Regions from separate parts of the Arthrobacter sp. KNU40 genome, predicted to be linked through region 1. Evidence: riboswitches for the same ligand, from Rfam matches in the RefSeq annotation. Region 1 holds a riboswitch; each other region holds the start of a gene.
The links. A riboswitch is a leader RNA that binds a small molecule or an ion and turns the genes downstream of it on or off. The one in region 1 is predicted to bind S-adenosylmethionine.
Positions count from the first base shown of each region.

Region 1 (3,857 bases):
ATCCGCATGTACAACCGCTCGCGCCAACGCAGGCTCCGGGACTTCCCTCCGCAGAATTACCCCGGTCAGCCCTATCCTCCGCAGACCAACCCCGTCGGATACCCGGAGCAACCCCCGGTAATTTTCCCGGCTGAGCCGCAACCCCCGGTGGCGACGCCCGTACCGCAGGCCGCTCCGCCGTCGTCGGCTGCTCCGCAAACGAACAGCGCGCCCCAGCCGAACAGCGCGCCCCAAGGCTACCGGGCACGGAAACTGGCCGAACTGGACCAGGAGTACAGCGACGGGAAAATCGCCATGGAGGATTACATGAAGCTCCGCCAGGAGATCATGAACGGCTGATTCAGCCGAAGAAGGCTTCGCGCAACTGGGGGCCGAGCTGGCCGATCTCGGTGAGGAAACCGTCGTGCCCGATCGGCGCCTGGATTACGTGAACCGGGACCTCTCCGGGCAAGGCCTTGGCCAGCTCGTGGGATTGTTCCGGGAAGTAGAGCCGGTCCGAGTCCACCGACGCAACGAAGAACTTCGCCGTTGCCACGGACAGCGCCTCCTCCAATGAGCCGCGGCCGCGGGTGATGTCGTGGCTCATGAGGGCCTCGGTGATGGCGATGTAGCTGTTGGCGTCGAAGCGCTGGACCAGCTTGCGTCCCTGGTGGTCGAGGTAGCTCTCCACCTGGTAGCGGCCGCGGTCCCCCAGCGCGGCAGCCTGGAGGGGTGCCTCGCCGCCTTGGGCGTTCCTGCCGAAGCGGAAGTCCAGTTCATCCGCCGAACGGTAGGTGATGTGGGCGATCCGCCGGGCAAGGGCCAACCCCGCCTCGGGCGCGGCCTGGCCATAGTAGTCACCGCCGTTGAAGTCGGCGTCCTGCCGGATGGCGAGCGTCTGGGCCTGCGCGAACGCGATCTGCTCGGCAGTGCTGTACGCCCCGATCGAAATCACGGCGCATCGCTCGACCCGGCCCGGATAGCCGACAGCCCATTCGAGTGCACGGGCACCGCCCATGGACCCGCCCACGACGGTGTGCCAGCTGCGGATCCCTAGAGCGTCGGCGAGCCGGGCTTCGGCTACGGTGCTGTCCCTCAGCGTCACCAGAGGGAAGCGGGAACCCCACGGTTTGCCGTCAGGAGCGCTCGACGACGGCCCGGTGCTGCCGTAGCAGCCTCCCACGATGTTGACGGAGACCACGAAGTAGCGGTCCGTGTCGATGGTGGCGCCCGGACCAACGAGTTGCTCCCACCAGCCTTCTTCGTCGCTCTCGCCACGGGCCACATGGGTGCTGCCCGTCAGGGCGTGTTCCACCAGGACGGCGTTCGAAGCGTCGGCATTGAGCCGCCCCCATGTTTCGTACGCAAGGAGGACCTCCGGCAGGAAACCTCCGGCCTCCAGTTCGAGTCCGCCCACGGAAACATATTTGAGTGTTCCGTCCTGGGTACCGGAAAGGGGTATGGCTGTTGCAGCAATTGTCATTCGTTGACACCTCACATCGCGCTTGCCCGCCGCCAACACAGCGAAGGGCCAGGTCTTCACCCGGGGCACCCCGCCGCGAATGGAGGGTTGCCGGCCAGCAAGCCGGGGCTGTCGCTGGCACTCATGACCTATAGGAAGAGTCTAGGAAAACCGGACCCCTTCTGACGAAGATTATGACACCTTTGTGACACTTGACCGTGTTTTGTTCACGAAGCAGGGACCAAGGAGGCCGGCTGGCGAAGATTCATGTTGCGTCGCCCGCCGGCCTCCTGCGCCATCCGGAGCGGCACTAGCTGCCCTTCGCCGCCCGGAATCCTGACTCGAGGTCCGCGAGGATGTCGTCGATGTGCTCGATCCCGACGGACAGCCGCACCAGGCCCGGGGTCACTCCGGCCACGGCCTGCCGTTCGGGGGTCAGCTGGCTGTGTGTCGTGGACGCGGGGTGGATAACCAAGGAACGGACGTCCCCGATGTTTGCCACGTGCGAATGCAGTTCCAGGGCGTCCACGAAGCGTTTGCCGGCGTCGATCCCGCCGCGGATGGTGAAGGACACCACCGCGCCGGTGCCGCGGGGTCCGTACTTCCGCCCGCGCTCGAACCACGGACTGGAAGGCAGCCCCGCGTACGCGACCGATTCGACGTCGTCGCGCCCTTCGAGCCATTGCGCCACTTTCGTGGCGTTCTCCACGTGGCGTTCCACCCGCAGGCTGAGGGTTTCGATTCCCTGGGAGATCAGGAAAGCGTTGAACGGTGAAACTGCCGAGCCAAGGTCGCGCAGGAGCTGGACCCGGGCCTTGAGGATGTAGGAGAGGTTCGCGCCGAGGGCACCGTCCTTGCCGAGGTCCCGGGCATAGACCAGGCCGTTATAGCTGGGGTCCGGAGTGTTGAAGTTGGGGAACCGCTCGGGGTCCTTGCCGAAATCGAAGTTGCCGGAGTCCACGATGACTCCGGCAATGGCGGATCCGTGCCCGCCCAGGTACTTGGTGGCCGAATGCACCACGATGTCCGCGCCCCACTCGATGGGCCGGATCAGGTAGGGCGTGGCGAGGGTGTTGTCGACGACGAGCGGGACTCCGGCTTCGTGCGCGATGCGGGAGACGCCCTCGATGTCCAAAACGTCCTGGCGCGGGTTGGAGACGACTTCGGCGAAGAACAGCTTGGTGTTTGGCTGCACGGCGTCACGCCAGTGTTCGAGGTTGTCCGGGTCCTCGACGAAGGTGACCGAGATTCCGAATTTCTTCAGCGTGTGCGCCAGCAGGTTGTATGTGCCGCCGTAGAGGCTCGGGCTGGCGACCAGGTGGTCGCCAGCCTCGGCGACGTTGAGGATGGCGAACGTTTCCGCGGCCTGGCCGGAGCTCAGCAGGAGTGCCGCGAGTCCACCCTCCAGGCTCGCTATGCGCTGTTCCACCGCATCCTGCGTGGGGTTGCCGATCCGGGTGTAGATGGGTGCCAGCTCGGCGAGCGCAAAGCGGTTGGCCGCGCTTTCCGCGCTGGGAAAGACGAACGAAGTGGTCTGGTAGATGGGAAGTGCCCGGGCGCCGGTGGCGGCGTCCGGCTCCTGGCCGGCGTGGATCTGGCGCGTTTCGAATGACCATCCTTGCGACATGCGGACTCCTGGTTGTCTGGGCTCTTGCCGTGTTTCAGCCTGCCGGGCTGAAGTATTCAGCCTGCCGGCGTTCGGTTGGCGCCAGTCTATGGACGGTATTGCGGGCTCCGGAAGGTTTGTGACGAACACAGTAGTTTTCGGTCCCGGCGCGTCCTGAAGTGACTCTGAGCTGCCTTTTCGATACATCCCACCTTGGTTAGGCTTGACTTAGCTGAGAGCTCCATCACAAAGTGCCAAGATGAAGCCATGCGCATGGATCACGTCTCTTACGCTTGTGAACGAGATGGCCTCTTGGCCACCACCGAGCGAATTTCCGCAGCATTGGGAGTGGACGCAGTCCGGGGCGGAGTGCATCCGCGCTTCGGTACCCGGAACATGATCATCCCCCTTGCTGACCACAAATACCTGGAAGTTGTCGAGGTCCTAGACCACCCGGCATCCGACAAGGCACCTTTTGGACAAGCAGTCCGTGCACGCTCCGCCGCAGGAGGCGGTTGGATGGGCTGGTGCGTCGCTGTTGACGACCTGAGCCCGTTCGAAGAGCGGCTCGGACGCGCCGCTGTCCCCGGCAACCGCAAGTTTCCGGACGGCCGCGAACTCGTTTGGTCGCAGATCGGCATCCTGGGACTCATCGCCGATCCCCAGGTTCCGTACCTGCTCCGTTGGGAGGGCGACCCTGCACTTCACCCGTCCCTCGTGTACCCAAGCGACGTCAAGATGTCCAGCCTCACCATTGCCGGCTCCGCGGAACGGGTTACCGAATGGCTCGGAGAACCCGTGGAGAAGCCG
Region 1 is NZ_CP195850.1:1,371,779-1,375,635, reverse strand. It holds gene ACSKT0_RS06450 (hypothetical protein) at 1-339, shown strand, start outside; gene metX (homoserine O-acetyltransferase MetX) at 341-1,462, opposite strand; SAM riboswitch class IV at 1,476-1,591, opposite strand; gene ACSKT0_RS06440 (bifunctional o-acetylhomoserine/o-acetylserine sulfhydrylase) at 1,752-3,068, opposite strand; gene ACSKT0_RS06435 (VOC family protein) at 3,315-3,857, shown strand, end outside.

Region 2 (3,857 bases), 1.8 Mb from region 1:
TGGCGGGGTGGGTGATGAGGGACTTGGAGTCGCCTAGGTTGTTCGAGATGTCGATCACGGCGAGCCCGTCCAGCAGCGCGAAGGCGGCCTCTTTCGCCGATCGCCCCGCCGAGGGCAGCAGTTCAAAGGTGAGCACGGTTCCGCCGGCCTTCATTTGCTTCGCGGCGAGCTCGTACTGCGGGTGCGACTTCAGCAGGGGGTACTTGACCCAGCTGATGGCCGGCTGATCCTCAAGCCATTCGGCGATCCGCAACGCAGACGCCGAGGAGTGGTTGACGCGCAGCGCCATCGTCTCCAGGCCCTTGGTCAGGACCCAGGCGTTGAACGCGGAAAGCGATGGCCCGGTGTGCCGCATGAGCTGCTTGACGGGACCGTCGATGAATTCCTTGGTACCCAGGATCGCTCCGCCAAGGACCCGGCCCTGGCCGTCGATGTGCTTGGTGCCCGAGTAGACAATCACGTCCGCGCCGAGATCGCCGCAGCGCTGCAGCAGGGGGGTGGCAAAGACGTTGTCGACGACGACGGTAGCGCCCGCCGCGTGGGCCAGCTCGCTCACCGCCGCGATGTCCACGATTTCCTGCATGGGGTTCGACGGCGACTCGAAGAACACTGCCGTTGTCGGCTCGGACAACGCGGCACGCCACTGGTCCAGGTCCGGGCCGTCCACGAAGACGGTCTCGACGCCCCAGCGGGGCAGGATCTCGTTGAGGATCACGAAGCAGGAACCGAAGAGCGAGCGGGCGGCAACCACGCGGTCGCCCGCAGCCAGCAACGCACCGAGGGCGGTGAAGACAGCGGACATGCCCGACGCCGTCGCGAAGCACGCTTCGGTGCCTTCGAGAAGGCGGAGTCGCTCCTGGAAAGTGGCCACGGAGGGGTTGCCGTAACGGGAGTAGACGAAGCGCTCGTCCTCACCGGTGAATGCGCGCTCTGCGGCTGCGGCGGACTCGTAGACGAAGCCGGAGTTCAGGAAGACGGCCTCGGACGTTTCTTGGAAGTTGGTGCGGTCAAGACCGCCGCGGACGGCCTGGGTATCAGGGCTCCAGCCGGCGGCGTCAGGATTGAAAGTCACTTAGATGTTCCCCAGGTTCGTCGGAAGTCCACGGTTTTTCCAGCCGTTCACGGTTCGCTCGCCGTAGCGGTCCGGTTCGCCCTCGAAACCCTCCAGGACGTTGTAGGCGGTGTAGCCGGCCTGTGTTGCGGCGATCGCGGCGGCGATGGAGCGCTGTCCGGAGCGGCAAAGGAAGACCAGTTCGGTGCCATCCGCTTCCGGAGCCTGCTGCGTCAGCTCTTCGATGAAACGGGTGTTGGGGATGCCGCCGGCCAGGTTCCACTGGATGAACAAGGGATCGTTTTCCGTGGCCTTTGTGTCAGGGATCCCGATGTGTGCCCACTCGCCTTCGGTGCGGACGTCCACCAGGATGGCGCCTTGTTCCAGCTTGGCCCAGGCATCGTGCGGGCTGAGGTCGCCTGCGTAGCTCATGCGTGGCCCTCGCCGTCGAACTCTTCATCAAGCTGGTCTACCGCGTTGGCAACTGCTGCATCTGCGCTCGCGATCGCGGCGGGTAGGACGATGGCCTGGGCCACAATCACGTCCGTGCCATTGAAGGTCGCGGCCGGGCTGCCGTGCAACACGTATCCCTCCGCGAGGGCGGTGGAGATCCGCTCGCAGAAATCCTTCGTGTCAGGGCCCGTGATGAGACGGTACGAGAGTTTTTCTTCGGTGGGTTCAGGCATTGGTGCTCCTCAGTCACGCTTGCAGTTCGAAAGTGTCGATACGCCGAGTAGTCACCTGAGGCACCCCGCCGGAGAGAGGGTTGCCGACCAGCAAGTCAGGGCTTCGCGCTGGTGCTCATTACTCAAGAAGAAAATAACATCCACGACGGCGGCCTGCATCACTGGCCGTCGTCATGTTCCGTAACCGGGGGTCTTAGGCGTCGGTTTCATTCGGCAGCGGTTCAAGGCTTGCCTGGATCCGGGGTGGAATGGCGTCAAACCGCGACGCTACTCCCGTAGGGGAGTGATGGAAAGTGGAACCTTGGTGCTTCCGGATTTCCAGCAACTCGTGCACGGATATCCCGGTGGCCGTGGCGAGCGCGTGCAGCGAGAGGCTGTTGTGATGAGCCAAGGCAAAAACCACACCCGACAGGGCTTCGAAACCTTCTGTCTCGTAGATTTCCTTCACCAAGTTGGACATGCCGTTTGCATCATCGATTGATCCCGCTGACGCACCAGTCGCCATGGCCGTCAGCGACCATGCAGCAGAGTCGGGGCTGATGTAGATGCTCATGTCGATACCCTACGGACTCAGGCCCGCTTGGGGAATGGGCGATACGTTTATCTTTATGGCAGCACTCACCGACCTTGACCGTCAGCTCCTCTCCGCCCTCCGGGAGGACGGCAGGGCGTCCGTGGCGAGCCTCGCGCGTAAGCTGGGCGTGGCCAGGGCCACTGTGAATAGCAGGCTCGAGCGTCTTGTCTCCTCGGGAACCATCGTCGGTTTCACTGCGAGGGTGCGCGACGAGGTCGATCCACTTGCCATTCGCGCCATTGCGCTCATTGCCGTGGAAGGAAGATCGGCTGACAAAGTCATTCGCCAACTCAGGGGACTGCCGGAGATTTGGGCACTGCACACCACAAATGGCGGTTGGGATCTCGTGGCCGAGCTGCGCACGGAAAGCCTCAGCGACTTTGACCAGGTGTTGGGCAGGATCCGCGGCATCGAGGGGATCGTCAATAGCGAGACGAGCCTGTTGCTCAGTTCCGTCCTCCGGTAGTCGTCAGCGAGACGACGACTCGTCTAAGCATTTTGCAAAGGATCAATCGCCATTTTGTACATTTTTTCAATGAAAAGTACGTACTTTGGCAATTGTGGATGCATATCGCCGCTCCGTAGCCTCGTAGCAACAATGTTTATGAGGGAAAGGAGCGCACATGACGCGCTTTGTCGATGTCCGCAATATGGTTCGTTGGACGGCCGGGCGGGGCCCGGAAACCATCATCTCGGAGATGATTCAGTACCTGGAGGACGACTTTCGGAGGTGGGAATCTTTCGACAAGACTCCGCGGGTGGCAAGTCACACGCCATTTGGGGTCATCGAACTGATGCCCACCAGCGACCAGGAAACATACGGCTTCAAGTATGTAAATGGACACCCTTCGAATCCCGCGCGCGGCTTCCAGACCGTGACGGCTTTCGGTGTCCTGTCCGACGTCCATAACGGCTACCCGACGTTCCTTGCAGAGATGACAGTGCTGACGGCGCTTCGGACGGCGGCCACGTCCGGGATGGTCGCGAAGAAGCTCGCGCGCCCGGATGCCCGGATCATGGCGATGATCGGGACCGGAACCCAATCGGAGTTTCAGGCCCTTGCCTTCCGGGCGGCCCTGGGTATTAACAGTGTCAGGATCTGGGACACGGATCCGGCTGCGATGGAGAAATTCGTCCGGAACATGGCTCCCCTCGGCCTCGACATCACCATCGCAGACTCGGCAGCCCAAGCAGTGGAGGGTGCCGATGTCATCACCACCTGCACGGCGGACAAGGCGAATGCCACCATCCTGACGGCTGCCCAGGTCTCGCCCGGCGTTCACATCAACGCGATCGGAGGCGATTGCCCAGGGAAGACCGAGCTCGACGCCGCCATCCTGGGCCTCGGCGACGTTTTTGTGGAATACGATCCCCAGACGCGGATTGAAGGCGAGATCCAACAAATGTCCGCCGAATTTCCCGTCACGGAATTCTGGCAGGTCCTGTGCGGGAACGCGCCGGGCCGCACCGCCACGGACCAGATCACGATTTTCGATTCTGTGGGCTTCGCGATCGAGGACTTTTCGGCATTGCGGTATCTCCGCGC
Region 2 is NZ_CP195850.1:4,751,203-4,755,059, reverse strand. It holds gene ACSKT0_RS22130 (O-succinylhomoserine sulfhydrylase) at 1-1,072, opposite strand, end outside; gene ACSKT0_RS22125 (rhodanese-like domain-containing protein) at 1,073-1,483, opposite strand; gene ACSKT0_RS22120 (DUF1737 domain-containing protein) at 1,480-1,737, opposite strand; SAM riboswitch class IV at 1,748-1,860, opposite strand; gene ACSKT0_RS22115 (hypothetical protein) at 1,931-2,290, opposite strand; gene ACSKT0_RS22110 (Lrp/AsnC family transcriptional regulator) at 2,346-2,777, shown strand; gene ACSKT0_RS22105 (ornithine cyclodeaminase) at 2,935-3,857, shown strand, end outside.
Region 2: another riboswitch for S-adenosylmethionine. It lies ahead of ACSKT0_RS22120 (DUF1737 domain-containing protein); the one in region 1 lies ahead of metX (homoserine O-acetyltransferase MetX).

Region 3 (3,857 bases), 2.2 Mb from region 1:
AAAATACCCTACGAATCTACCGCAATCAGTCAGTGCTGCAGGGAGCGGCTCCCGCGGTCCCGGGAGTGTTGGGAGCCCACTCCGGGTAGCTGCGGTGGTCGTTCGCCGGCACCCAGCGGCCGGCATCCACTACGTAGTCCCAGCCGAGGCCGTTGCTCTTGAGCGCGTGGATGCCCGCAATGAGCCGGGTGGCGTCTTCCAAGCGCGAGCCCACGCCGAAACTGGCTCGAAGTGATCCGGAGGGCAGGCCGAGGCGCTTGAGCAGCGGGTGGGCGCAAAAGCGTCCGTCGCGCAGGCCAATGCCGTGCTCGGCCGCAAGATAGGCAGCCACAAGTCCGGCGTCGTAGCCCTGGAGCGAGAAGTTCACGACGCCGATGGTGTCCTGGGGATCCGTGTCGCTGAAGATCTGGTGCACGGTCACGCCGTCGATTTGCTTGAGGCCCTCGACCAGATGCGAGCGGATGGCTGCCTCGTGGGCGTGCCATTCATCGTGGTCGAGGCTGGCGATGACCTGTGTGGCCCGGGCGAGTGTGGCCGCGCCGAGTACGTTCGGCGAGCCGCCTTCGTGCCTGGCCGGTCCTGTGGCCCAGCTGACGGAATCGAGGCGCGCTTCTCGGACGGCGCCGCCTCCGGCCAGGTGCGGTGTACCGGCGTCGAGCCAGTCGGGACGGCCCACCAGGACACCTGCGCCGAACGGCGCATAAAGCTTATGCCCCGAGAAAACCAAGTAGTCGACATCCGCGGCGGCGATGTCGATTCTGCGGTGCGGGGCGAGTTGCGCCGCGTCCACCACAATCCGCGCCCCGAATTCGTGGGCCAAGGCAGCGAGTTCCTTGATGGGCAGGATTTCGCCGGTCACGTTTGACGCGCCGGTGACAGCCAGGAGGCTGACGCCGCCGTGGGAGAGCGCTGTGCGGACGTTGGCGACGGTCTCGGACAACGTTCCCGCGGCAACGATGCTGCGGTGGGGGACACTTTGCCACGGGAGGAGATTGGCGTGGTGCTCGATGTCCAGGTAAAGGACTTCGCCAATGTGTCGACCGTCCTCAACTGGCAGGCAGCCGGCCAGTAGATTGAGGGAATCAGTGGTGTTGCGCGTGAAAATGACCGAATCGTCCGGCCGGCCGCCAACGAAGTCACGGACGATGTTGCGGGCGTTTTCATAGACCGAGGTGCTGATTTGGGAGGCATAGCCTGCGCCGCGGTGGACGCTCGCGTAGTACGGCAGGATCTCGTTGAGGTACGCGGAAACCACCGTCAGGGCAGGTGCGGAAGCGCCGTAGTCAAGATTGGCGTAGCGGATGTGGCCGCCCTGGATCAAGGGTGCCTGCAACTCCGCGCCGGTGACCGCAGCGAGTGGGCGCGATGCCCGGGGGAGGGTTTCACCGCGGTGCTGTGCAGATTCGTTGTTCAGCGAAAGAGCCTGGGAAGTAAATGTGGCTGTGCTCATGGGACCTCACTCAAGAGGGACCCCTGCGTGCAGGGGGTCCGCGCTTGCCGCATCCGTTCCGGACCGGCCGGGTCGTCACCCGGGGCACCCCGCCGCGATGGAGGGTTGCCGGCCAGCAAACCGGGGTTTCGCGCTGGCACTCGTGACCTGTAAAGAGCGTAGGACACCGGCAAGGCTCATTCCAATGTGACCGGCGATTGTTAAGCGGATTATTACACCGCCGGAAAAATGTGCCTCCTGCCGAAGAAAAAGCGGCGGACGCCCCCAAAAGTGGGCGTCCGCCGTCGTTTATTCAGTGGAGAGAGTGGACTAGAGGAGGTCGTCGAGCTCGGGGTTGAGCCTCTTGAGGACCTCGGAGTGCAGGATCGAGTTAGTGGCCACGGCGTTTCCGCCGAAGGGACCATCCGCACCGTCCAGGGACGTGAAGCGCCCGCCGGCTTCCGTCACGATCGGCACCAAAGCCGCCATGTCGTAGACCTGGAGTTCCGGCTCGGCAGCGATGTCCACGGCGCCCTCGGCCACGAGGCAGTAGGACCAGAAATCGCCATACGCACGGCTGCGCCAGACATCGTTCTCGAGGCCCAGGAAGTTGTCCAGCTTATCGTGCTGCTTCCACTCGGAAAGCTCGGAGTAGGAAAGCGAGGCGTCTTCGAGCCGCGACACGTTGGAAACCTTCAACCGGGTGGCTGCGGCCAGCGACCGGCCCATGTAGGCGCCCGAGCCCTTGGCCGCCCACCAACGCTTGCCGAGCGCCGGAGCGCTCACGAGCCCCACTACTACCTCGCCCTCGTCCACGAGGGCGATCAGCGTAGCCCAGACGGGTACGCCACGCACGAAGTTCTTGGTCCCGTCAATGGGGTCGATGATCCAACGCCTCGAGCCGTGGCCCGTGCTGCCGAATTCTTCCCCGAGGACGGCGTCGCGGGGGCGGGAACGGGAGAGCTGCCCACGGATTGCTTCCTCTGCTGCTTTGTCGGCATCGGTGACGGGGCTCAGGTCGGGTTTGGTCTCGACCTGGAGGTCCAGTGCCTTGAACCGCTCCATTGTCAGGGAATCGACGGAGTCGGCCAGGACGTGTGCCAGCCGCAGGTCGTCGTTGTAGCTCGAATCGGGTTGGGTCATGGTTCCAAACTACCGTCTGTTCGCCGGTGAGCCGGGGAGGTAGGACGGCAGGCGCGCAGTTAGTTGACCGTACCCAATTCCTTGGTCTCCTGGGCTTCCATGCGCGGGTCCGCGCCGAGGAGCCGGCGCAACGACGCCAAGCGGGCCGGACCTGCCTCGCCGGCGTGGCCGTCGGCGACCCAGGAATCCAGTCCGCATCGAACCGCGGAGGCATCGTGCTTGCAGCCTCGCTCGCACATCTCCGTTCCGGGTTCCAGATCCGGGAAGGCATGCAGGATGCGGTCCGGGTTCACGTGGGCGAGGCCGAAGGAGCGGATGCCGGGCGTATCGATGATCCAGCTGCCCCCGGGGGCATCGCTGAGCTTCAGTGCGAGGGCAGAGGACGAAGTGTGCCGTCCCCGACCCGTCACGGCGTTGACCCCGCCCGTGGCGCGCTCGGCGCCGGTGAGGGCATTCACCATCGTGGACTTCCCGACGCCGGAATGGCCCAGGAGCACAGTGACCTTGCCGTCGAGGTAGTCCCGCAATTGGCCGACGGCGTCGCCATCAAGGCGGGCGGAGAGGCCGTCGTCTGAACGGGCATCGATGCCGGAGGCGCCGGCGTCGGCCGTGCGGCTGATGATGATGGGGAAACCAAGGCTCACATAGTTGGCGAGCAATTCCGTCGGATCCTTGACGTCCGCTTTGGTGACGAGCAGCAACGGCTCGATTCCGGCGTCGTACGCTGCCACCAAGGCGCGGTCGATGAATCCGGTGCGCGGCTCCGGATTGGCGGCCGCAACCACCACCACGAGCTGATCGGCGTTGGCGACGACGGCCCGTTCGATCGGATCCGTGTCGTCGGCGCTTCGTCGCAGGAGGGTCTTTCGCTCCTGGACGCGCACGAGGCGAGCGAGGGTGTCCGGGGCTCCGGACACATCGCCGACGAGGGCCACGAAGTCTCCGGGAACCACGGGGGAGCGCCTCAGTTCCCGGGCGCGTGCGGCAATCACAATGCGTTCGTTGTCCGAGCTTTCGCCCACGATCGCGGTGTAACGGCCGCGGTCGACTGTGATGATGCGCCCGATCACGGCGTCGTCGTGGCTCGGGCGGTCTTTCGTGCGGGGGCGTGTGCCCTTCTTGTTGGGGCGGATCCGGACATCGGACTCATCCCAGGAGCTTGCGTCGCGGGCCATCGTTAGTTGCTTGTCTCCGTTGAAACGGTGTCCGCGCCCGCTGGGCCGGAACTGAGCATCGATGCCCAGATTTGCGGAAATTCGGGCATGGTCTTGGAAGTCGTCGCGAT
Region 3 is NZ_CP195850.1:3,621,479-3,625,335, reverse strand. It holds gene ACSKT0_RS16850 (aminotransferase class V-fold PLP-dependent enzyme) at 26-1,450, opposite strand; SAM riboswitch class IV at 1,486-1,598, opposite strand; gene hisN (histidinol-phosphatase) at 1,760-2,572, opposite strand; gene rsgA (ribosome small subunit-dependent GTPase A) at 2,632-3,747, opposite strand; gene aroA (3-phosphoshikimate 1-carboxyvinyltransferase) at 3,750-3,857, opposite strand, start outside.
Region 3: another riboswitch for S-adenosylmethionine. It lies ahead of ACSKT0_RS16850 (aminotransferase class V-fold PLP-dependent enzyme); the one in region 1 lies ahead of metX (homoserine O-acetyltransferase MetX).

Region 4 (3,857 bases), 460 kb from region 1:
TTTGGTGAGGCCAGTGGCGTCGGCAACCTGCTCGATGGTGAGCCGCTGCGATTGGCGGGCGGCGCGGATTCTGGAACCGATGGCAACGGGGACATTGCTCGGTTCAACGGGGAGAGCCTTCATTCACGAACCTTTCAGGCCGTTTATGCGGCCCTGTCATTGCAGCAATAGTAGCCGGATCGCCCGCGTGGCAGGGCCTTTGGCTAGCCGGAGGGCCGCCGATGAGTCCGCTGTGCAAGACAGCGTCTTGACTGTTACTCGCATCACTACGTATCCTCATAGGCAACAAGTGTTGTTTGTGAGGCATACATCACAGACTACTCTCCCCAATCACCAGCGCAGAGACCTTCCGCAACCCCGCGCGAACCCAGCGGACCGGCGTCGGAATCCCCCAGAGCTCTGCGCATCACTTTCAGGAGCCAACCGTGGACTCTTCGTTCATCAATATTGCGATCGTGGTGGTGTATTTGCTTGCCATGCTGGCCTTCGGCTGGTGGGGCAAGTCGCGCACCAAGAACAACAGCGACTTCCTGGTGGCAGGACGCCGCCTCGGTCCGATGCTCTACACCGGCACCATGGCCGCCGTCGTCCTCGGCGGCGCATCGACGGTTGGCGGCGTCGGTCTCGGCTACAAGTTCGGTGTCTCCGGCATGTGGCTGGTGGTCGCGATCGGTTCGGGCGTGCTCCTCCTGAGCCTGCTTTTCGCCGGCACCATCCAGCGACTGAAGATCTACACGGTCTCCCAGATGCTGAGCCTGCGCTACGGCCAGCGAGCCACGCAGACCTCCGGCATCGTCATGCTGGCCTACACACTCATGCTGTGCGCCACGTCCACTGGTGCCTACGCCACCATCTTCGTTGTCCTCTTCGGCTGGGAGCGCTGGCTTGCCATCGCCGTCGGCGGCGCAATCGTCCTCGTCTACTCCACCATCGGCGGCATGTGGTCCATCACCCTCGCCGACCAGGTGCAGTTCATCATCAAGACGGTAGGCATCTTCTTCCTCATGCTCCCGTTCGTCCTCAACGCCGCCGGCGGCTTCGACGGCATCCGTGCCCGCGTTGACGCCAGCTTCTTCCAGTTGGACGGCATCGGAGCGCAGACCATCATCACGTACTTCGTGGTCTACACCCTGGGCCTCCTGATCGGCCAGGACATCTGGCAGCGCGTCTTCACCGCCAAGACCCCCAAGGTGGCCCGTTGGGGCGGCGCCACTGCCGGCATCTACTGCGTCCTGTACGGCGTCGCCGGAGCTTTGATCGGCCTTGCCGCCCGCGTGGCCCTGCCCAATATCGACGTCAAGGCCCTCGGCAAAGACGTTGTCTACGCCGAGGTAGCCACCCACATCCTGCCGATCGGCATCGGCGGCCTCGTCATGGCCGCGGCAGTCGCGGCCATGATGTCCACCGCTTCCGGGGCCCTCATCGCCGCAGCCACCGTTGCCCGCGCCGACGTAGTCCCGTTCGTGGCCAGCTGGTTCGGCAAGACAATCAACACCGACGACACCGAAAACCCCGAGCACGACGTCAAGGCCAACCGGTACTGGGTCCTTGGCCTGGGCATCGTTGCCGTGCTGATCTCGATGGCGGCGCAAGACGTCGTGGTAGCCCTGACCATCGCCTACGACATCCTCGTGGGTGGACTCCTGGTTGCCATCCTGGGCGGGCTGGTCTGGAAGCGCGGCACCGGTATTGCCGCGGCCTGGTCCATGGCGGTCGGGTCCGTACTGACGCTGGGCCTGCTGATCGCCTACGCCACGGGAATCATCCCCAGCGAAGACGGCGTCTACGCCAACGATCCCATCTACTGGGGCCTCGGCGCCTCGCTCGTGGTCTACGTTGTGGTCTCCCTGCTGACCCCGCCAACCGAACCCGCGGTCCGCGAAGCTTGGGACCGCCGCGTTGCCGGAGCAGCCGTGGAGGAGCTCCCCTTGGAAGCCCACCCGGTGGCCAGCCACTAAGCTTCACAGAATCAAGTACGACGGCGGCGCCGCACCTTCTCCTCGAGGGTGCGGCGCCGCTGCCTTTTGGAACCATTTCTACCGAGCCTTAATACCGGGCCGCGATTGTACCGTTCCATGTACAGTAGGAAGAGCTTCAAGAGATGTGGTGCCAAGCTCCGACTTGCCACACGCCAACCCCATGTTCGCGGGTGGTTCGGATGAAGAAGCGGCCCGGCTCGGACCAGAGACAACCGAACGGGCAAGAGCAACTCCACAGGAGAAGGCCATGCCTTTCGAAAACGGCGCCACCGCCGACCGCACCACCCAGTCCGGCACCCTGTTGTTGCCCCGCCCCCGGCGGGTGGACGAGTTCGTCCGGGTGATTCCCGGCGTCGACCTGTCCCAAGGCTCCATCACGTTCGTGGTGGACGGGAACTTGGAACGCTATTGGCATCATGAGCCGCGGCTCATCACCGAAGCGCTCTCAAAGGCGGTCCAGCCCGCCCGCTGGTTCCCGGCGACACGGAAACTCACCCTTACGGTGGCGGCAACCGGGCACCGGGCAGGCGTGCAGAGGCACTTCATCCTGAGCGCGTTTTAGCCGCCCGGGTTTAGCACCTCGGGTTCAGCGGAGCCCGGGGCTACTCGATCTCTTCAGCCTCACGGTGTTCGTCGGCATCGAGGGCAACCGGCCGCTCGTCGTCGTCAAGAACCTCGGATTGGTCGTCCCAGTCCTCGTCCACCGCCAGGTCCTCGTTGTAGTCATAGGCGGGATCGGCCTCGACCGTGGGACGGTCGGGGTGGCGGGCGTGGGTCTCGGTGCTGTCCATGGTGCAACCTCCGTTCGACGTGCCGCTGAGCCCATCGCACAGGCATAGGAGGCAGCCGTCCAGCGCTACCCCGCCAATTCGTGGACCCTGTCCATCCATCCCAGCACTGCCCCCTGCCGTGGTCAAGGCTTCCCGGGAGCCTCCCGTTTTTGAGGGGGACCTAAATTCTCCAGTGAGGATTACCGGCCGAAAAACCGCGGAAATTGGCGATAGAGTGGAGCCGCAATGAGGCGATGAAGCCCGCCCCAGCAACCCAGGAGTCCCGGTGCAACCGCACACAAAACCCTCGCATCCAGACAACTCGCATCCAGATAATCCGCAGGACTCAAGCAGTCCATCGCAGGACGTAGCAGCCCCCAAGGCTCCCCCGTCGTCGTCGGACATCAAGCGCTGGCGGCAGTACTTGGCGGATGAGCGAGCCGAGGCCGCCGTTTACCGCCAACTGGCGCAGCGCCGCGACGGCGAGGAACGCGAAATCCTTTTGGCCCTCGCAGAGGCTGAAGGCCGCCATGAGGCACACTGGCTCAAGCTCCTCGGCGAACATGCCGGTATGCCGAAGGCGGCCTCGGTCCGAAGCCAAATGCTCGGCTTCCTGGCCCGGAACTTCGGATCGGTGTTCGTGCTGGCCCTCGCCCAACGGGCTGAAGGCCGCTCGCCTTACGCGAAGGATCCGGCAGCGACCCGCGCCATGGCGGCCGACGAACAGATCCACGAAGAAGTAGTCCGCGGCCTGGCGACGCGCGGCCGCAACAGGTTGTCCGGCACGTTCCGCGCGGCCGTATTCGGCGCCAACGACGGCCTTGTCAGCAACCTTTCACTCGTAATGGGCATGGCGGCCACCGGCGTTCCCGCCACCGTGGTCCTGTTCAGCGGCATCGCAGGCCTGCTGGCGGGCGCCTTGTCCATGGGTGCCGGCGAGTATGTCTCGGTGCGCTCGCAACTCGAGCTCCTCAAGGCCACCCGCCCCACCCAGGCCACGCTCACCGCAGCCCCTGCGCTGGACATCGAGCACAATGAGCTGGTCTTGGTGTATCTGGCCCGGGGCATGTCCCGAGAAGCCGCCGAACACCGGGCCGCCGAACGCATG
Region 4 is NZ_CP195850.1:909,310-913,166, reverse strand. It holds gene ACSKT0_RS04355 (helix-turn-helix domain-containing protein) at 1-123, opposite strand, end outside; gene ACSKT0_RS04350 (sodium:solute symporter) at 426-1,958, shown strand; SAM riboswitch class IV at 2,093-2,212, shown strand; gene ACSKT0_RS04345 (hypothetical protein) at 2,227-2,541, shown strand; gene ACSKT0_RS04340 (hypothetical protein) at 2,582-2,770, opposite strand; gene ACSKT0_RS04335 (VIT1/CCC1 transporter family protein) at 3,036-3,857, shown strand, end outside.
Region 4: another riboswitch for S-adenosylmethionine. It lies ahead of ACSKT0_RS04345 (hypothetical protein); the one in region 1 lies ahead of metX (homoserine O-acetyltransferase MetX).